DNA from 4 places in the Lysinibacillus sp. GW823-FHT06C08 genome. Region 2 is predicted to be linked to each of the others. Evidence: riboswitches for the same ligand, from Rfam matches in the RefSeq annotation. Region 2 holds a riboswitch; each other region holds the start of a gene.

Region 1 (5,252 bases), on a different contig from region 2:
TTGGTCTAGAAACCAATTCGCCCTTTTTATGTAAGCATTCAGTTGTATTACTATATTTAGAAAGCAATTCTACTAGTAGCCTGTAGTAGTTCATCTTCGCAGCCCCCTCTCCTATAATCCCTTTGGTCTATGTTTAAGCTAACAATCATTTTCACCTCTAGATCAAAGAAAAGACCATAGATACTACGTGCCAATACATATGCCCATCATAGCTTCATCTTAAACAATATTATTCACTTTTATCACGCTATTTCATTTCAACAAAATTACTTCTAGCAAAAAGTTCATACGCTCTCCTAACTATTCATGTTTATTAATCAATTAGATACTATTACATTGTGAAGTTTTCTGAGAAAAAAACTTTTCTGGAAAACCATTCTAACGATTGGATCAGTTACAGCAATCTCAACTATTAGCCAGCCATAATTCTTTATGATAGACTGTACTATATTTGATTACATAAAGGGGGTTTTTCGATGACCCAGCAGAAGTCCAATAAGGCGGCTTTGTATATATTAATGTTTAATATGTTTATCGCAATGGGGAGTATTGGAATTATTATTCCTGTAATGCCGGAATATTTAAGAATATTTGGAGCAGCAGGACAAGTTCTAGGCATGCTTATTGCAACGTTCGCCTTGGCACAATTTGTATTTTCTCCAATTGCTGGGAATCTTTCTGACCTGTATGGGCGGAAAAATTTAATTATTTTCGGTCTTATACTAACAGGACTTGCACAAATCGGTTTTGGCCTTTCTACAGATGTTTGGATGCTCTTTTTGGCACGCTTTTTAGGTGGCCTTGGCTCTGCATTTGTTGCACCTCCTATTATGGCTTTTGTAGCAGACGTGACAACTTATGAAGAACGCGGAAAAGGAATGAGTATGTTAGGAGCTGCAATGTCGTTCGGCTTTATGATTGGCCCTGGAATTGGTGGTTTCCTCGCAAAGGTTAGCTTACATTTTCCATTTTTCATGGCGGGAGCTGCCGCCATTTTAGCGTCTATTTTATCGTACTTTTTATTACCATCTACAAAGCCAAATACTGCGCAAAATAGACAAAAGCAAGATAATCTGGTGAAACAGATGGCTCGCTCTGTACATATGCCTTATTTTGTTATGTTAATTATTATGATGGTATTCTCATTTGGGATTGCTAACTTCCAAACAACCTTATCACTATTTGTGACAGAAAAATTTAATTACTCACCTGGCGATATTGCTACCATTCTAGTGGTTGGTGGAGCATTTGGGGTAATTGTACAGATGTTTATCATAACGCCACTCTTTAAACGCTTTGGTGAAATGAAAGTAGTTTTGGTCAATTTATTTATTGCCTCCATTGCTATTTTCTTAATATTATTTGTTTCAGGTTTTGCACTAATATTAGTTGTAGCAACCATCTTCTCTACGGCAACAACATTAATTCGTCCAGCTGTTAATACACTCATCTCAAAACTTGCTGAAACAGAGCAAGGGTTTGCAGCCGGCTTGAACAATGCCTATATGAGTCTTGGAAATATGATTGGACCCGCTTTAGCTGGTTTCTTATTTGACTGGAATATGAATAGTCCTTATATTTTTGGTGCCATTATCTTATTAGCCTGCTTCTTCCTTGCCCTGATTTGGACATTGAAAAAGGCACCACAGCTTATGCATCCAGATTCACACTAATCATCAAAGCTTATTGACTATTGATTGAAGTATGTTACACTTCTAAAAAATACTTACCACTAGGGGAGTCTTTTAAAGGCTGAGACGTATATGGTTATATACGGACCCTTCGAACCTGATCTAGTTCATGCTAGCGGAGGGAAGTGGCGCTTCTTGCTATTTTCAGTGTATAAGCAAGGCCGCTTCCTGTCGTTTGAAGGAAGCGGCTTTTTTCATTTTCCTAGTGGCTAAAACGAAAAGGAGCGCACCTATCATGTCTATTCGAAAATTAACAATTATGGCTTTATTAGTAGCGATTGCCGTTGCAGGCTCTACGTTCATCTCCATTCCAACTGGGATTGCTCGTGCCTACCCTGTGCAGCACGCTATTAACGTAATAGGAGCCATTATACTTGGACCCGTACCTACAGTTGTAGTTGCCTTTGTTACGGCTATCATTCGTATCCTTACAGGAACAGGCTCACTGTTAGCCATTCCTGGTAGTATTATTGGAGCATTATGCGCAGGTCTTGCCTATAAATATAGCAGTAAAATGTGGCTAGCTGGTATGGGTGAAGTGATCGGCACTGGTCTTCTCGCATCGCTTGTAGCAGTGCCCTATGCAAAGTTACTTATGGGGACATCCGTAGCGGCCTTATTTTTCATGCCTGCCTTTTTAATATCAAGTTCAATTGGAGCAATCTTAGGTATTGTAGTAGCTAGCAGTTTGCGTAAAACCGTGCTAGTAAAATATTTTAATTCCCGCTCTTTTTATTAAATAACGTTGTTGATATAACTTAGAGGATTTGTCTCCATGCATATACAAAAAGCAGTGCGAAATAATTCGCACTGCTTTCATCTAACTAAATTATTGGCGTTTTTTCATACCCTTTAATAATTGTGCCACGTTCGTGTTTTCTGCCTGTACGGGGTGATTCTCTACAATTTGCTCCTTTTTCTTCGGCTTCGTTAGGAAATTCCAGCCAAAGCGTCTTATTGTAATATCAATAAAGAATAAGAGCATACCTGCAAGGAGAAGCCATGTCGCAATGTTTTGACGATCCGCCCCTTGCTTTGTAAAGTCACGGAACACTTCTTGTGGTTCTTTTAAAATAGCACCACCAGTTTGTTCGGTTAATTCTTCTATTAATTTATCATTAGCAGGAAGAAGTTCATACTCAGCACTATAGGGAACACTTAATCCAGCCTGATAAATCGTTTCCTTTTCATCAGCGATACGGAAGAAGATTAATCCCGGGTCAGCTTGTACTACAGCACGCACCTGAGAGGCTGATATAGTTTCAAGCTGTGTGTCTAACTCTTCACCAGCTTCATTAACCGCAACAATATCTAAAAAGGCTGCTTCATTTGTAGGATCTGTAATCATAAAGGACCCATCTGATTCTATTCTTACATCATAGGCAACATCATTATAACTTGGGAGCATTTGTGAAATAAGCGTTTGCCAAAATGTGCCCCAGTTTTGCCATCTTGCCCAGTCGCCCGACCACTTTCCTGTTGAATCAGAAGTGAATGCGAATGTTTTGCCAAGACCGTATTGCCATTGTGCTAACACCGGATCTTCTTTTTCGCTTTCAGCCACGACGGTAGCACCCTGCTTTGCGGTTGTTCCGATATAAGCATTCATTTGTGGAACGCCATTGGCAAATAGCGTATTCCATCCCCCTGCATGATAGAGTATTGGATAAAATGGGTTATCCTCAATGTACGTACGGGAAATCATAGCTGTTTCACGAGATAAAATGGAAGGAATAGTTTGCTCATCGATAACATTGTAGAAACGTCCGCTTCCCATCTCACTCAGAGCTTCCAATAAGTTAGCATCCGCATCTTGACCAATAGCCACTGTTGATAAAGTTATTCCAGTATCTTTTCCTTGTTCAATTAAATCTTCATAATTTCCTGGCTGTGATTGTCCATCCGTTAAAAGAATAATATGCTTACGTTGCAGTTTTATATCTGCTAGGTTTTCATATGCTTTTGCAAGTGAACCATAGATTTCTGTCCCGCCTCCTGGTGTAACAGATAAAATGGTATCCACTGCCTCTTCTTTATTGTTCAGAGGACCAGTCTCTATAATTTCCCATGGTCGATCATCAAATGCTATAAATCCTAATGTATCTTCATCACGTAGCATTTCAACTGAACGTGCTGCTGCTTCCTTTGCAAGCTCTAGCTTGGATCCTGACATACTACCAGAGCGATCTAGTACAATGACAAGTCCTAATGAAGGTAATTGTTCTTTCCCCTTAATTTCCATTTCAACAGGTAATAATGTTTCAATTGGCGTTTTAAAATAACCACCTAAACCAAAGCTATTTTCTCCACCAACCATTGCAAAACCAACACCAAAGTTTTTGACTGCTTGCTCTATCACACTCATTTTCGCCTCACCGACTAAATGTCCTGGTACATTATCGAAAATAATGGCATTATATTGCAAATAACTAGAGAGTTCATTTGGTAAGCTTTCAGGTGATTTTATATCATAGGCTATTGATTGCTGACCAAGTGCCGCCGCTATTGGTGAAGCTGTTTCATAGCCATTCACAATGAGTAAATGTGGTTCGCTTTGTACCATTGTGACACTTGTTAATTTATTGTTTTCAAATATTGCGTCTTGTCCTACTTGAACAACGGCTTCATATTTCACCAGCCCTTCACCAGTCGCTGCATGTTTATAGGTAAACATATTCGTTCCTTCGGCTAGCTCGACTGCCTCACGATGAATCAGTTCATCATTTTCATATAATAATAGCTCGCCTTGTCCAGCTGTTGTTGCATGCACTTCTGTTACCAGTTGTTGTTGCTCACCCACATAGGCAACTTGTGGGGACACAAAGCTTATTAATGAAACATCATTCACAACAGGCTGACTAAAGGGCACAACATCCACACTAATATTGGAGCCTTTAAACTTCGTGGCGAAATCTAAAGCATTGCCCTTTGTCTCATTGCCGTCCGTTAAGAGCACAAAGCGTGTTGCTTTTTTCGGATCTATAATACCTGTGGCAAGTTGCAGGCTTTGTTCTATATTCGTTTGATCAGTAGCCTTTATTTCCGTAAACTTTGGTACTTCCTTTAATGTTTTAGTCATAATGGCTTCTGTTTGTAATGTTGATGAGAATGAATACAGCCCTGCAAGCTGTTCGTCTTTTTTCGATTGTAAACTATCCTGTATAAACTGTACCATCTCATCTTCAGTCCCATTCATGGAAGCTGAGCGGTCAATTAGATACACGATTTGTTCTTCTTTTATAGGTAATAAAAGATACGGCCCTGCCAATGCGAAAACTAAACAGCCTACCGCTAGCATGCGAATCATAAGTACGATAGCATGACTCTTTTTTAGTCGCTGTCGTTCTCGCCAATAGGTCCAACCAAAATAGATGAGTAATGGAAGTAATAGCAACAATATTAATGGCATATCAATTCGTAAATCCACGACGTCGTTGCACCTCCCACTCTGAAACAAGTAAAACTAAAATAATAAGAATTAGCCAAGGGACAAAAGAAGCCTTCGAAATCTCAGCCTTTCCGTTATCAGAAATATCCCCTAATGTATAGCTTGTTCCTTGT
Region 2 (5,252 bases):
ATGTTATCGCTACTCAAACTCATTATCAGGACAGTAGACTGGAGCTTCAACAATTAGAGCAACGCTGGCTGACAAGCCAAGCAAGCATTTTAGCTCAGCAGCTTAAAGAAGGGCAACCTTGTCCGGTTTGTGGGAGTACGACTCATCAACAAACACATAATGAGCAATTGGAAATTGTTGAGCTTGCTCAGGTGGAAACGTTAAGGAGAAAAGCTTCTTCAGACGAGCGTTTGTATTTGGAAAAAGAGGCATTTTTAACATCCGCACAACAGCTTCAGCAAGAGGCACTGACACAAATAGAAGCATACGCGATGAAGCAACAGGATCAAGCACAAATAATAGCTTCCTTAGAAAAAATGGAACAAGAGATTACTAGCTTAAAGATTATCAATCAACAGTTAGCTCAAACAAGGATTAACCAGAAGGAACAGCGTTTAGCAATAGAGCATTTGCAACATAAACAAGTCAAACTTGAGGAATATTTAACTGAGCAGATGAAGGGCTGGACAAGACTGCAGGCAATTGTAGAAGAACAGCATAAGCAAATGCCAACAACTATGCCAACCTTAAAGCAATTAAAACAAACACTTACCGATGTTAGTAAACAGAAAATGGATTTACAAAAATTATGGCAGGAAAGCCAGCATGATTTACATGCCGCGAAGGAAGCTGCCAGTAATGCTAAACTAGCTGTGGAAATCGCCAAACAGAATTTTGAAGAATTAAAGCTCAAAATGAATGACAAGCGTGAGCAGTTTTCAATAAGCATGCAGGAAGCAGGCTTTGTGTACTATGAAGACTATGCAACTGCGAAAAGAAGTGCCACTCAATTAGAGGAACTTCGAAAGGCATGCAATGACTACAGGTTACATGTTCATACGTTACAAATTCAAATTTCAGAAGGAGAAAAACATCTACAAGGGAAAGAGGAGCAAGATTTAGCCCTGATGGAGGCAACTGTGGAAAATCTCAGAATCGCCTATGAGGATGCCTTTAAACAACTTCAACAAATAGATGGATTTGCGAAATCATGTCTAAGCTTCATCAACAAAGTAGAAGAAACAGAGAGAGAGCTTCGTTTACTTGAGAGTGAGGCAGGTCGAGTGAAGGAGCTGTATGGCTTATTAAATGGGCAAAATTCGAAAAAACTGTCCTTTGAACGATATATTCAAATTAATTATTTAGATCAAATTACAGAGGCAGCCAATATTCGTCTTTATCATTTATCTAACGGTCAATTTGAACTTAGACGTTCAGACAGGCTTGAAAAGCATGCCAAGCAAAGTGGACTTGGGCTTGATGTATATGATGCTTACACAGATCAATTACGAGATGTTAAAACGTTATCTGGTGGTGAAAAGTTCAATGCATCATTAAGCCTTGCTCTAGGAATGGCAGATGTTATTCAAAGCTTCCAAGGCAATATTCATATTGAAACCATGTTTATTGATGAGGGCTTTGGCTCGCTCGATGAAGAATCATTAAATAAAGCAATAGACACATTAATCGATTTACAAGATTCTGGACGAATGATTGGTGTCATCTCTCATGTGCCTGAATTAAAATCAGCGATGCCAGCCGTTTTACATGTCGAAAAAACATTGAATGGACATAGTCAAACACATTTTGAAATAAAATAAAGGAAGGTGTATTTCCGGTTTAAGGAAATACGCCCTCCTTTTATTTTTTTCGAGAACTGACTGTAGAAGTTGTCCCTTTTTTTGCTGCCATCACTTTTTTTACGATTGGTATAACAATAGGCGCTAATTTAACAGCGGTTTTCACTACTTTTGATACTTTCATCAAAAACACAGCTCCTTTTTAATTACTTCTACCTGTTTATTTTAAAAATGAAACATTAGCGGATAACTCGAACGGCTTGAATAATATTCCATATAACAATTCCGAGCGAGACAATTCCGTAAATGGCGAACGAAATGAACCAAATGATCATGACTGTACTATTACTTGAAGTGGGGTCTAAACTAAATGTAGAAAAGACAAAGACAATGAAAAATAAGATCCCAAATACGAAAGGAATTAGATGGGACACTAATGCGCGAATAGAATGTCTTTTGATGTCAGCATCTTTCGTAACGAAGTAAACAATTAATGGTACGATGAAAGGAGCAAAGAAAATACTGAGATAACTAAAGGCAGATAATATTTTTTGGTTCTCCATAGTTGTACCTCCTTTTTTAATATTTACGCATGGAAAACAGTAAAGTTTCAAAAATTAAGTATGGAAGAGGTTGTAATCATTCCGTGCTTTGCGTACAATGAAAGTGTTCAAATTAAATTCAGATGTAACGACCACAAGGGGAGCTGATGATGTCAGCTGAGACTGGGCACGTAATGCCTTGACTCTTTGAACCTGTAAGCTAACACTTGCGTAGGGATGTGGATAGAAACCGACACTTGTACGATGTGAGGCTCTGTCCTGACATCGTTTTTTCATTCTTAAGAATAAAAAGGTGTCAGAGCGAATCAAATCAGCGCATTTCTATTCCTGCTCTTGTATCCTACATCGGAACAAAGGAGAGAATATGTATGGACAAAAAAAGACTATTAATGCTAGTGGAGATTGCAATATTTGCAGCGATTGGCCTCGTGCTCGATCAGGTCTCCTTTAAAGTATGGGCACAAGGTGGCTCTGTTAGTCTTGTTATGGTACCAATTATGTTAATTGCATTTCGCTGGGGTCTAGTAGCTGGCCTAACAACAGGCTTGCTTGTAGGTGTTATGCAAACCATGTTTGGAGCTTATATTGTACACTGGCTTCAAGGTTTATTAGATTACGGTGTTGCTTTCACAGTTGTAGGGTTAGCGGCCATTGTACGCAGACCTTTACTGGAAGCAGCAAATCAACTAAACAAAACAAAAATGGCGCTTTATATTATTGTAGGTACTGTATTTGCAGGCTTCTTGAGATATGCAGCGCACACTACTGCTGGCGCGGTATTTTTTGCAGAGTATGCCGGCGATCAAAATGCGTGGATCTACTCGATTATTTATAATGGTACCTATATGCTGCCCGCAACAGTATTAACAGCTATTGTGGGAGCGTTATTATTCACAGCGGCTCCACAACTAATGCAACGTAAAGCATAATGCCAACCCCTTCATATTGGTGAAGGGGTTTTTTATGTAGTCGTAAGAGAATAGAGCTCTTAGCACTTTGCCAAGAAGGCAGGCATACAATATTTAAAGCGTTTAGCGTTATACGCGTAAAAAGTTATGTTATATTAAAGAGTAGATATTAGATGAAAGGGACGTTATACATGATTGTAAAAACGCAAGAAGAAATTGAAGCTTTTAAAAAAATTGGACGCATTTGTGCAGAGATTCGTGAAGCGATGAAGGCTGCTACAAAACCAGGTGTCACAACACTTGAACTAGATGAAATTGCTGGTCGAATGTTTGCTGAGGCAGGTGCCATTTCAGGACCAAAAGGAGAATATGACTTCCCAGGATATACTTGTATAAGTGTCAACGAGGAAGTAGCGCATGGTATCCCAGGTAAACGTGTTATTCAGGAGGGAGATATCGTCAATATCGATGTTTCAGGCTCTTTAGATGGCTACTTTGCCGACACGGGTATTTCATTTGTAGTTGGTGAAGGCTATGAAGACAAAGAAAAACTATGTCGTGTTGCCAAAGATGCTTTTGATCGTGCTATGACAAAGGTAAAGGCTGGCTCTAAATTAAATCAAATCGGTAAAGCTGTAGAGCGCGAAGCGAATGCTAATGGCTTAACAGTTATTATGAATTTAACAGGCCATGGTTTAGGTCGTTCTTTACATGATGAACCAAATCACATTTTAAATTATTACGATGCATGGGACTCTACGATTATGAAAGAAGGCATGGTTCTTGCAGTTGAGCCATTTATCTCAGCAAAAGCAGAGCATATTGTAGAAGCTGGTGATGGTTGGACATTCATTACACCTGATAAGTCTCTTGTTGCTCAAATTGAACATTCAGTAATTGTTACAAAAGATAAACCAATTATCCTTACTTCATTAGACGAAGAATAGGATTACAAAAAAATCCTGCACACCAAATTATTTTTGGTAGGCAGGATTTTTTTTAATGAATAAAATACCAACTAAGAGTACACCACATAAAAATAATGCAGCTGTTGTTACGAGTAGCTCATCAAAACCATTATGTAAAGCGATTCCTATATAAGCCCATATAAAAACACTTGGATACATGATATCAAAGTGATGAAAGCGGATATGTAGCGCAATGGCTCCACCTAATGTCAGTAAAATAACTGCCCAAAGAGGAGTGCTTAGACCAAAACCGTTCCAACCATAAGCTGTTAACGTAAAGCTAATATTTGTGATAAAAATAAATGTCATCCATGCAAAATAAATGGCGAAAGGAATACGACCCGACAGTGATTTGTCATGAATTGGATACGTATTGTACAGCATAAATAAATACAAGACTAAGAGTAAGGTAATGCCGAGAGAAACAATAAATAATTCATGATGCCATACATATATCGTTAATGCTTGTAAAATATTTATGCAACTAAAGAGCGCAGACTGTTTCATAGATGTCTTTTTGATGTTCATCACTAACCAATAACCGATTAATAAATAAATGACAATCCAAATTATATGACTTCCATCAACAGGTGCAAATACCACCGAAAAACGATTAGAAATTTCTAAAAAAGATTGACCGTTAAGTTTCATGAAAAAGGATGAAAAGGTTAGGATGAGTGAGACAATATAAGAAATTGTCATCAATAAAAACCGAGGCATGCTTTCCTCTCCCTTCGTGTTAGATTGTATAGGGAAAAGACAAATAAGTATAGTACCGTCACTCAATTTATTATAACGGAAATTTCCATCAATGTATCGTGTTGTTTTGCTAATACTATCTACAATTTACCATCTCAATAGGCATCCATTTATTTCTTTAGTACAATAAGAATATATCCAGATTAAAGGAGTGAAGCTTTATGACGCAAAACATAAAAAATTTAGACCTATCTATTGAACTAGATAAAAAGATGTATAAAAAGAAATTACAAGTACTCCAATATGAAATGTTAAATGCCCAACAATTTTTATTAAAGAATAAAATAGGTTTAATTTTAGTGTTTGAAGGTATGGATGCAGCTGGTAAAGGAGGAGCGATAAAACGTTTAATTGAACGTGTTGATCCACGTGGCTATGTCGTCCATCCAATTTCAGCTCCACAGCCACATGAATTACGCTATAACTATTTACAGC
Region 3 (5,252 bases), on a different contig from region 2:
CAGATTTTGCAATTAGTGAGATTGCTCATTTAAACGGTTTTGATGATCCAAATTATTTTATTAAAATATTTAAACAACAAATCGGTATGACTCCCCATCGATACCGAAAAAACTAAAAAGAATGTTGCATATAATTTTCAATTAGTTATTTTCATTTTCAATAAAGGCTTGTGTTATGGGTGTTAATTCTTTTACTTCTTTTCTTTTACAGTATAAATACTGTTTATATATAGTTTATTTAACAAGAAATTTAGGACGAGGATTAAGCATAAATAGGCTCTTCGGTGCATATATTTATATTTTATATCTTACTATAAAAATTCTTTAACGATAATTATTATAATGTACTAGCAATTCTATTTTATATTTGTTATAGTTATAGACGAAGAGTTTGACTTATATTATTTTCAGGAGGTAACTAATATGACAAACGCAAATGATCGTAGCCGTCGTTTTACAACAGCAGGTGGTGCTCCAGTAGTAAGTAACCATGACTCTATGTCAGCAGGTCCACGCGGCCCTCTATTACTTCAAGATGTATGGCTAGTTGAAAAATTAGCAAACTTCAATCGTGAAGTAATCCCTGAACGTCGTATGCATGCGAAAGGTTCAGGTGCATTTGGTACTTTTACTGTAACGCACGATATAACTCAATATACAAAAGCTAAAATCTTCTCAGAAGTGGGCCAGAAAACTGATATGTTCGCACGATTCTCCACAGTTGCTGGTGAGCGTGGTGCAGCAGATGCTGAGCGCGATATCCGCGGCTTTGCCCTTAAGTTCTATACTGAAGAAGGCAACTGGGATTTAGTAGGAAACAATACACCAGTATTTTTCTTCCGTGATCCACTACACTTTACAGATTTAAACCACGTGGTCAAACGTGATCCACGTACAAATATGAAAAACGCTAATTCTAACTGGGATTTCTGGACTCTATTACCAGAAGCACTTCACCAAGTTACAATTGTAATGTCCGACCGTGGTATTCCAACTGGTTACCGTAATATGCACGGATTTGGTTCTCACACATATAGCTTTATCAATGCTGATAATGAGCGTGTTTGGGTTAAATTCCACTTCCGTACAGAACAAGGCATTAAAAATTTAACAGGTGATGAAGCAACTGAGGTAATCGGTCAAGACCGTGAATCTTCACAACGTGATTTATATGAAGCCATCGAAAAAGGCGATTTACCTAAATGGAAAATGTATATTCAGGTTATGACAGAGGAGCAAGCTCGTGAGCTACCATACAACCCATTCGATTTAACAAAAGTATGGTATAAAAAAGATTTCCCATTAATTCCTGTAGGTGAGTTTGAGTTAAATAAAAACCCGGACAACTACTTTGCAGAAGTGGAACAAGCTGCCTTTGCACCATCTAACATCGTCCCTGGTATTAGCTTCTCACCAGATAAAATGTTACAAGGTCGTATCTTTGCCTATGCGGATGCACAACGCTACCGTTTAGGTGTAAACCACTATATGCTTCCTGTTAATGCACCAAAATGTCCATTCCGTACTTTCCACCGAGATGGCTCTATGCGTTTTGACGGCAACCTTGGATCAACACTAGGCTATGAACCAAATAGCTATGGTGAATGGGAACATAATTTAGACCATAAAGAGCCTGAGTTACACATCGATGGTCATGCAGGAATTCATGATTTCCGTGAAGACGATAGTAATTACTTCGAGCAACCAGGTAAACTTTTCCGCCTAATGACTGCGAAAGAACAACAACGTCTATTTGAAAATACGGCTAATGATATGGCTTCTGTTGAGGAATTCATCAAACGCCGTCACATTCTTCACTGCTATTTAGCTGATCCAGCATATGGTGAAGGTGTTGCAAAAGCAATGGGTCTTTCATTAGAAGGTATGGATCTTACAAATCCATACGTAAAACAACCAACAAACGTTTAATATTCCACTTATTATTGATATCCAAATCCAACTTTTACTCCATGTGAATGTATAATTCACGTGGAGCTTTTTTGTATTCGTCTAGGTTCAAGCGTTCACTTCTATTTGCAAATGCATATATTACTTTTATTCATCTCCCCTATTAAGTTGTGAAACCAACATAAAAAAAGGCTTGTGTCTAGTAAATAAACACAAGCCTCGCACTATTATTATTGATAGATTTGACTACCTGCCTTTTTAAACTCCGCTGACTTTTCCCTCATACCTTCATGGATGGCTTCTGTTGTATTTAAATCCTTTTCTTTAGCATAATTACGAATATCCTGGGAAATTCTCATGCTACAAAATTTAGGCCCGCACATTGAACAAAAATGAGCCGTTTTGGCTCCTTCTGCTGGCAATGTTTCATCATGATATTCTACTGCACGCTCTGGATCAAGAGAAAGGTTAAATTGATCGCGCCAGCGGAACTCAAAACGCGCTTTTGACAGTGCATCATCCCGTTGCTGTGCACCTGGGTGACCCTTTGCTAAATCTGCAGCATGTGCAGCAATTTTATAAGTAATAACCCCTACTCGAACATCCTCCCTATTAGGTAAACCTAAATGTTCCTTCGGTGTCACGTAGCAGAGCATAGCAGTTCCAAACCAACCAATCATCGCCGCTCCAATAGCAGATGTAATATGGTCATAACCTGGCGCAATATCTGTTGTCAATGGACCTAATGTATAGAAGGGAGCTTCCTTACAAACCTCTAATTGCTTGTCCATATTTTCTTTAATCAAATGCATTGGAACATGACCTGGCCCTTCCACCATTACTTGAACATCATGCTTCCATGCGATTTGCGTTAATTCGCCTAATGTTTCCAGCTCCGCGAATTGTGCTTCATCGTTAGCATCCGCGATTGACCCTGGGCGTAAGCCATCTCCTAATGAGAAGGCTACATCATAAGCTTTCATAATTTCGCATATTTCCTCAAAATGAGTATAGAGGAAGTTCTCTTGATGATGGTATAAGCACCACTGCGCCATAATGGACCCACCCCGAGACACAATACCCGTTACACGGTTTGCGGTAAGAGGGACATAACGTAAAAGGACACCTGCATGAATAGTGAAATAATCTACCCCTTGCTCCGCTTGTTCAATAAGCGTATCACGGTACACCTCCCACGTTAAATCCTCAGCCACACCATTCACTTTTTCTAATGCCTGATAAATTGGTACTGTCCCAACGGGTACTGCAGCATTTCGAATAATCCATTCTCTCGTTGTATGAATATGCTTGCCAGTTGATAGATCCATAATATTATCAGCGCCCCAGCGTGTAGCCCATGTCATTTTTTCGACCTCCTCTGCAATCGAGGATGATACGGCTGAATTTCCAATGTTCGCATTAATTTTCACATGGAAATTACGACCGATAATCATTGGCTCTGCCTCTGGATGATTAATATTGGAAGGCATAATAGCTCGGCCTGCTGCAATCTCTGAACGTACGAAATCTGGGTCCATATTTTCGCGTATCGCTACAAATTCCATCTCAGGTGTAATAATTCCCTTTCTAGCATAATGAAGCTGTGTGACATTTCTACCCTTCTTTGCACGTAAAGGCTTTCTCACCAATTCCGGGAAGACATTTTCATGGATACGTGGATCATCAGCACGACGAAAACCATTATCCTCAGGTTTAATCGTACGTCCTCCGTATTCCTCAACATCCCCTCGCTCTTGTATCCAAGGACTTCGTAAAGCAGGTAAGCCTTTTGTAATATCCACACGAAAGGCCGGATCTGTATATGGTCCACTCGTATCATACACTCTAATCGGGGCATTTTCTTCATCTCCAAAGCTACCAGTCGTCGGACTTAATGCAATTTCACGCATTGGTACTAATATATCTGGACGAGATCCTTCCACATAAACCTTTTTACTTCCTTCAAAGTTAGACATAATCGTAATGTTCTTTTCACTAATTGCTGACATGAGCTACTTCTCTCCCTTAAATATATTATAGGCAAGGACCGAATCTAGCTCACCCAACAATCAAATAAAATAAATAAAGGCCGAATCCAAAATAATAATTGGATCCGGCCATGAATGTAAAGGGTCTATTGATTGCACGTAATAGGCAATAGCTTCTTAACTTTCCCACGCTGGTATGAGCCAGATCAGGTCCAAAGGGTCAAGAAACCTCTATGCGTTTCCCTCTCAGCCTGACTCATCAGACCCCCCTAGTTAATACTATTCAGTTTGATGCTAGTGTAGCAGATATTGCTAAGAGATGGAAGTTATCATTTAAATATTTTCTATTAGGTAAACATTACATCCGCAATATAAATCACAATCGTGACCGTTATACAACTCACAATGGTTGAGAATAAAACGGTTTGTGCAGCTGTTGCCGACTCTACATCATACTCTAATGCTAGACTTGAACTGTTGCGGGATGTGGGAAAAGCACTTGCTATAAATAATGATTGTGCCACAACCCCATCTAAACCCAGCGTATAGATAATGACTAAAGCCACGGCTGGTCCGATAAATAATCGCGTGAAGCAGCTGACGAATACTGTTTTATTAAACATCGTTTTGATCTCCATCTGAGACAATTGGGCGCCTAGCGTGATTAATGCAACGGCAATAAAACCATCTGCTACATGGTCTATTGGTATTTTAATAAACTGCGGAATGCCAATATCAAAATAATTCATGCCCACACCGATTATTAAAGCGTGAATAATAGGCATTTTTATAAAGTCCTTAAAAATCGCCATGCCCGATTTAGTAGAGGAAATTAAATTATATAAACCATACGTATATGTTGTCATGTTTTGAAAGATAACGAGTATAACCTGGATGGCTACACCAATAGGTTGAGTGGCAAAAATCATTTGAGCTACCGGAATCCCATAGTTCCCAGAGTTAATGAGTACTACACTATTTTTAAAAACAGCCGCCTCAGTTTTGGCGAGGCCAAGCCCTTTCGCTAAAAAGTGACTAAGCAGCATTTGACTACCGATAAAAAGTACAACAAACAATCCGACTTCTCCTAGAACAGACAGCTTTATATTCGTCTCATATAAATTAATAAATACAGCGGCTGGCATAAAACAATATGTAATAAGCTGTGATAATGCTTTTAAATTAAAGCGAAATTTCTTTTGTAGAATAGCACCTAGTACAAGTAATACTAAAATAGGTGCGACAATTTGAAAGAAAATCATTCCAAGATACACCATATTGATGTCCCCCCTCCCTTTTAATAGTAGTGTCGATCATGCACTTGGTCAATGACACTTACTTTCATAATTAAAACCG
Region 4 (5,252 bases), on a different contig from region 2:
TGGCAAAAATAGGTCCAATTCCTACATAGTCCGCATGATGGTCAATAGCCGTTTGTAGCTCTTCCTGTGAATGTACAGAAACGCCAAGGAGCCGGTTTGCCATTTTTTTACGTGCAATGGCAATCTGTTCATCATCTTGGCCAATATGAACACCATCTGCACCAAGTCGAACTGCTAGATCCACATCATCGTTAATGATAAACGGCACACGGTAATGTTGACATCGTTTTTGGCATTGGCGGGCAAATTGCTCATAAGCTAATCCTGTTAATGCATTAGGACCCTTTTCACGTAATTGAAACATAGTAATGCCAGCCCGCAGCGCTTGTTCGAGTACAGCTAAAGGTTCCTGTTGGGAAACATTGCTTGTACCCATAATAAAATAAAGCTGTAAATCTTCACGTTTCAAGTAATTTCACCTCGCAGGCACCTTTATGCAACTGATAAGCAAAATGATTTGTGGGCCCATGACCATTACCAATGTCTAAATCGTGCATAATGGCTAATTGTATAAATTTTTTAGCTTCGATAATAGCTTTTTCAATGGACAAACCTTGACCAAGGAAAGCCGTGATAGCTGCTGAAAATGTACAACCTGTACCATGTGTGTTTTCCGTCGAAATACGAGGAGACTGCATGGAAAATGATTTGTCATTTTTTATAAATACATAATCAATTGCATATAACGAATTGGGTAGATGCCCACCTTTAATGATGACACATTGAACACCTAGTTGGAAAAAGCATTGAGCAATTTCCTCCATATCCGAGAAATGATTTATTTTTCTTCCCGTAAGTGCCTCTGCTTCTGGTATATTTGGTGTCACAATTGTAGCAAGAGGAAGTAAAGACATGCGCATGGCCTCGATAGCCTCTTGCTGCAGTAAGCTTTCTCCACCTTTTGCAATCATAACGGGATCAACAATTAGTGGGATTTTTAAATCGTCAATAATGTGTGCAATACCTTGAATAATTTCCGAGGAATAAAGCATCCCTGTTTTAATCGCAGCAATCGAAAAATCTTCAAGTAATGCATGAAATTGTTTTTCAACAAAGTCAACGTCAATTGGGAAAACCCCTGTTACACCAATTGTGTTTTGAGCAGTTAATGCTGTAATAACGGAGGTGCCAAAAACCCCTAATTCCTGAAATGTTTTTAAATCAGCCTGAATGCCAGCGCCACCGCCACTATCCGAGCCTGCAATTGTCGTTACAATATGCATGATGCCTCACCCTCCTTTGAAAGACGATGTAAGGCATTAAGCAAAGCAATTTGAATATCCCCGATATCCTCTGTAAATGCGGATGCTAACTCAGCTGCTTTTTTATAGTATGTCAGTGTTTCCGCTAATTGGCTATACGGATCATCTCCTGAAGAGAAGGCTGCTCCACATATAGCGCTAAGTAAACAGCCTGTACCCGTTACTTCAGTCATTTGTGAATTTCCACCTGTAATCCATTGGCTCTGCACACCGTCTGTCATAAAATCATGTTTGCCTGTAACAATGACTATACAGTTGTAGCGTTGAGCCAATAGTGTAGCCTCAGTCTCTATGGCAATAAATCCCTCACCACTATCAACACCTTTTTGTTGCCATTCTACATTGGCTAATGCCGCAAGCTCACCCTTGTTACAGCGTATGACTGCAAATTGTATAGCTGAAAGTAATAGGTGTACGGTTTCCTTGCGATAAACTGTGGCACCTGCGCCAACCGGATCTAATATAACAGGAATGGCAAGGGTATTTGCTTTTTTTCCTGCTAACAGCATTGATTCTTTTGTTCGGTCATTTAGTGTACCAATATTGATTAAAAGAGCGTCTGCAATGGCGACCATTTCCTCCACCTCATGGCTATCATCAGCCATGACAGGAGAGGCACCTAATGCCAATAGACCATTGGCTTGGAAATTAGCCACGACATAATTAGTTATACAGTGAATAAGCGGTTGTTGTTGACGAATTGTTTGAAAAATCATTTTAGTCCTCCTTTATTGGTGGACGTAAGCATGCAAAAAAGGCCCTTTTTACGTAAAAATGCACGAAAAAGAGCCTTTCATCTGAAAAAACGATGTTCATTGCTCCCTACGTCAGTATTAACTAACAGGTTCAAAGGGTCAGGTTTTACCTTCTCAACTCTTTATGAGTCCCCCTGCAATCTTGCTTATAGTTGACCAAAATGTACCATACTTTTCATATGTATTCAATAGCAAGTTTTCCTATCGACAAAACGTGACTGATGCCATATAGCTAAGCATGATAGTTGTCATGACTTTACTTAAATCAAGTGTAAACCATTGAAAATACTAGAAAAGGAGTATAATGTGTCTTAACAAAAGGGGGCATTTGCCATGAATAGACAAGAATTAGTAGCACCAGAATGGTATAACATAACAGATGAATTTGAAAAATATGCAAAGGATTCAACTAAAAATGCATTGATTATTTATCATGAGCATTCTGATGTACAATTTATCACCTACGCACATTTACTTGAAAGAGCGAATCAGGCGGCACATGTCTTTACAAAAAGTGGATTAACTAAAGGTGATGTCATTTTAGTGATGGTACCACGCTCAGTAGAAGCATACATTGTCTATATTGCTGCATTAAAAGCGGGTTTAATAATCATTCCAAGCTCTGAAATGCTAAGAACAAAAGATATTGAGTATCGTATTCATCATGCTGATGCTAAAGCTGTTGTAGCCTTTGAGCCTTATATTGAGCAATTTGATCAAGTAGGGAATTTACAAAATATACAGCAATTTGTTATCGGTAATGCACATGAACCATGGCAGCCGTTAGTAGACAAAATGCGAAAGCAACCAACAACTTACATAAGTTCTACACCAACAAAAAGTACAGACCATGCCTTTTTAGCTTACACAAGTGGCACAACAGGTAACCCGAAAGCTGCTGTGCATACTCATAGCTGGGGCTATGCACATTTACGGACAACAGCCCCACACTGGCTAGGAGTACAAGAAAATGATATTGTATGGGCAACTTCAGCACCAGGATGGCAAAAATGGATTTGGAGTCCGTTTCTCGCGATTTTAGGCAGCGGTGCCACTGCATTTGTTTATAAAGGAAAGTTTGATGCAGCAACATATTTAGCGTTGCTTGAAAAATTTAAGATGAATGTCTTATGTTGCACACCGACAGAATATCGTTTTATGGCAGCACTTGAAAATTTACAGGAGTATGACATCAGTTCAATTCGACAAGCTGTTTCAGCAGGTGAGCCATTGAACAGTGATGTCATTAAAAAATTCTCAGACACTTTCCATCTACAAGTGCGAGATGGTTATGGTCAGACTGAGAATACACTTCTTGTAGGGACTATGGTTGGTATGGACGCAAGAGTTGGTTCGATGGGTAAACCTACGCCAGGCAATACGGTTGACATTATAGACGATTTTGGCGAGCCAGTTGCTATAGGAGAAGTAGGTGATATTGCTGTTCATCGAGAAACACCTGCACTTTTTAAAAAATATTTAAATGATCCTGAACGTACTAATTTACAATTCCGTGGTGATTGGTATATAACAGGGGATCGAGCTTATAAAGATGCGGACGGCTATTTTTGGTTTGAAGGCCGCGGAGATGATGTTATTATTTCCTCAGGTTACACAATTGGACCTTTTGAAGTAGAGGATGCGCTGATGAAGCATCCGACTGTGAAAGAGGTTGCTGTCATTGCAAGTCCCGATAAAGTTCGCGGGAACATCGTTAAAGCATTCATTATCCTTCATAATGGTGTTAATTGTAATCAAGAGCTTATTCAATGCCTTCAAAATCATGTCAAATCATTAACGGCACCTTATAAATACCCACGTGCTATTGAATTTGTTACTGAGTTACCCAAAACTGCATCTGGTAAAATTAGACGTGTTGAATTAAGACAACAAGAATTAAAACATCTTGTACAATAATCATTTCCTAGGAAATAATGTCGAAAATCAAAGTTCATGCAAAGAAATGAACTTTGATTTTTTTTATATTTTTAGGTAAGGTATTATGAGGAAATAAATAGAATAAAACTTTTTGCATATTATTGCAAAAAAATGAAACAAATGAGCAAGTCATACGTATTACGAGTTAAGGAGGCGGAAAGACATGAATGTTAAAAGGTGGGTTGCATTAATAGTGGCTGGTGTTCTTTTACTGTTTTCATTAGGGATTAATACCATTTTTGCACTATTTAAAGCAGATTTCCTAGGTAATTTTGACAGTTTAATGGCAGGAAATAACCTAGATGTATATGAAAATGTAATTGAAGGAGATAATTATGATAAAAGGATTGCCTATTTAAAGGTAGATGGAACAATCCAAGATATTGGATCAAGTTCACTATGGCAACCTGTTGCATATGATCATCAATTTTTCTTAGATCAATTGGATAATATTTTGTACGATGATACGATTCAAGGAATTGTTTTAAGTGTTAACTCTCCGGGTGGAGGGGTAAAAGAATCTGCTGAAATTTATAAAAAGCTATTAAAAATTAAAGAAGAACGACAAATTCCAATTTATGTATCGATGGATTCGATGGCAGCATCTGGTGGCTATTATATTTCAGCTCCAGCAGATAAAATATTTGCCCATCGGGATACAATTACAGGCTCGATTGGTGTAATCATGCAATCTATTAATTATCAAGCATTGGCTGAAAAAGTAGGTGTCAAATTCGAAACGTTTAAATCTGGCGAGCATAAGGATATGCTAAGTCCAATGCGTGATGTGACACCAGAGGAACGAGCGATGATGCAGGATATGATTAATGAAACATACGAAGAATTTGTAGATATCGTTGAACAAGGACGTAATATGTCAGAAGCTGATGTGAAGAAAGTGGCGGATGGACGTATCCTTGGCGGTACAAAAGCACTTGAAGCCGGTTTAGTTGATGAAATTGGCGACGAAGAAGCTGCCATTGCAGCCTTACGCGCAGATTTTGGACTAGAAGATGCTGCATTATTTGAATATGCCTATGATATGGGCGGATGGCAATCTTATGTTGGAATGAAAATTGGCTCTATGTTCGGTCCTTCTGCAGAGGAAAAAATGCTAATGAAAATTATGACGGATTACAATGCACCGAAAATGATGTATTTATACGGTGAATATTAAGGAGGGAGTTCAATGACAAACAATGAAGTTGTTATGCAAGGTTCACCCTCAATGGAAAATGGCTTTTTTAACAATGGCACGGAAGATTCAACAAGTCAAAAAAACTACACATTAAAAACG

The links. Region 2 has a riboswitch for thiamine pyrophosphate ahead of thiT (energy-coupled thiamine transporter ThiT). Riboswitches for the same ligand answer to the same signal wherever they lie in the genome.
Region 1: another riboswitch for thiamine pyrophosphate. It lies ahead of thiW (energy coupling factor transporter S component ThiW); the one in region 2 lies ahead of thiT (energy-coupled thiamine transporter ThiT).
Region 3: another riboswitch for thiamine pyrophosphate. It lies ahead of thiC (phosphomethylpyrimidine synthase ThiC); the one in region 2 lies ahead of thiT (energy-coupled thiamine transporter ThiT).
Region 4: another riboswitch for thiamine pyrophosphate. It lies ahead of thiM (hydroxyethylthiazole kinase); the one in region 2 lies ahead of thiT (energy-coupled thiamine transporter ThiT).

Annotation. Positions count from the first base shown of each region.
Region 1 is NZ_JBXAHN010000001.1:578,135-583,386, reverse strand. It holds gene AC1Q6O_RS02615 (MFS transporter) at 477-1,673, shown strand; TPP riboswitch at 1,725-1,832, shown strand; gene thiW (energy coupling factor transporter S component ThiW) at 1,927-2,430, shown strand; gene AC1Q6O_RS02605 (VWA domain-containing protein) at 2,521-5,118, opposite strand; gene AC1Q6O_RS02600 (vWA domain-containing protein) at 5,102-5,252, opposite strand, start outside.
Region 2 is NZ_JBXAHN010000010.1:49,272-54,523, reverse strand. It holds gene AC1Q6O_RS19655 (SbcC/MukB-like Walker B domain-containing protein) at 1-1,640, shown strand, start outside; gene AC1Q6O_RS19650 (small protein YxzF) at 1,681-1,803, opposite strand; gene AC1Q6O_RS19645 (magnetosome magnetite crystal formation protein family) at 1,859-2,182, opposite strand; TPP riboswitch at 2,309-2,416, shown strand; gene thiT (energy-coupled thiamine transporter ThiT) at 2,551-3,111, shown strand; gene map (type I methionyl aminopeptidase) at 3,282-4,037, shown strand; gene AC1Q6O_RS19630 (TspO-related membrane protein) at 4,065-4,760, opposite strand; gene AC1Q6O_RS19625 (polyphosphate kinase 2 family protein) at 4,979-5,252, shown strand, end outside.
Region 3 is NZ_JBXAHN010000011.1:12,493-17,744, forward strand. It holds gene AC1Q6O_RS20065 (helix-turn-helix domain-containing protein) at 1-116, shown strand, start outside; gene AC1Q6O_RS20070 (catalase) at 424-1,929, shown strand; gene thiC (phosphomethylpyrimidine synthase ThiC) at 2,139-3,917, opposite strand; TPP riboswitch at 4,063-4,177, opposite strand; gene AC1Q6O_RS20080 (AEC family transporter) at 4,244-5,173, opposite strand.
Region 4 is NZ_JBXAHN010000004.1:150,279-155,530, reverse strand. It holds gene thiE (thiamine phosphate synthase) at 1-409, opposite strand, end outside; gene thiD (bifunctional hydroxymethylpyrimidine kinase/phosphomethylpyrimidine kinase) at 399-1,223, opposite strand; gene thiM (hydroxyethylthiazole kinase) at 1,211-1,978, opposite strand; TPP riboswitch at 2,065-2,163, opposite strand; gene mbcS (acyl-CoA synthetase MbcS) at 2,351-3,934, shown strand; gene sppA (signal peptide peptidase SppA) at 4,119-5,132, shown strand; gene AC1Q6O_RS12410 (RDD family protein) at 5,145-5,252, shown strand, end outside.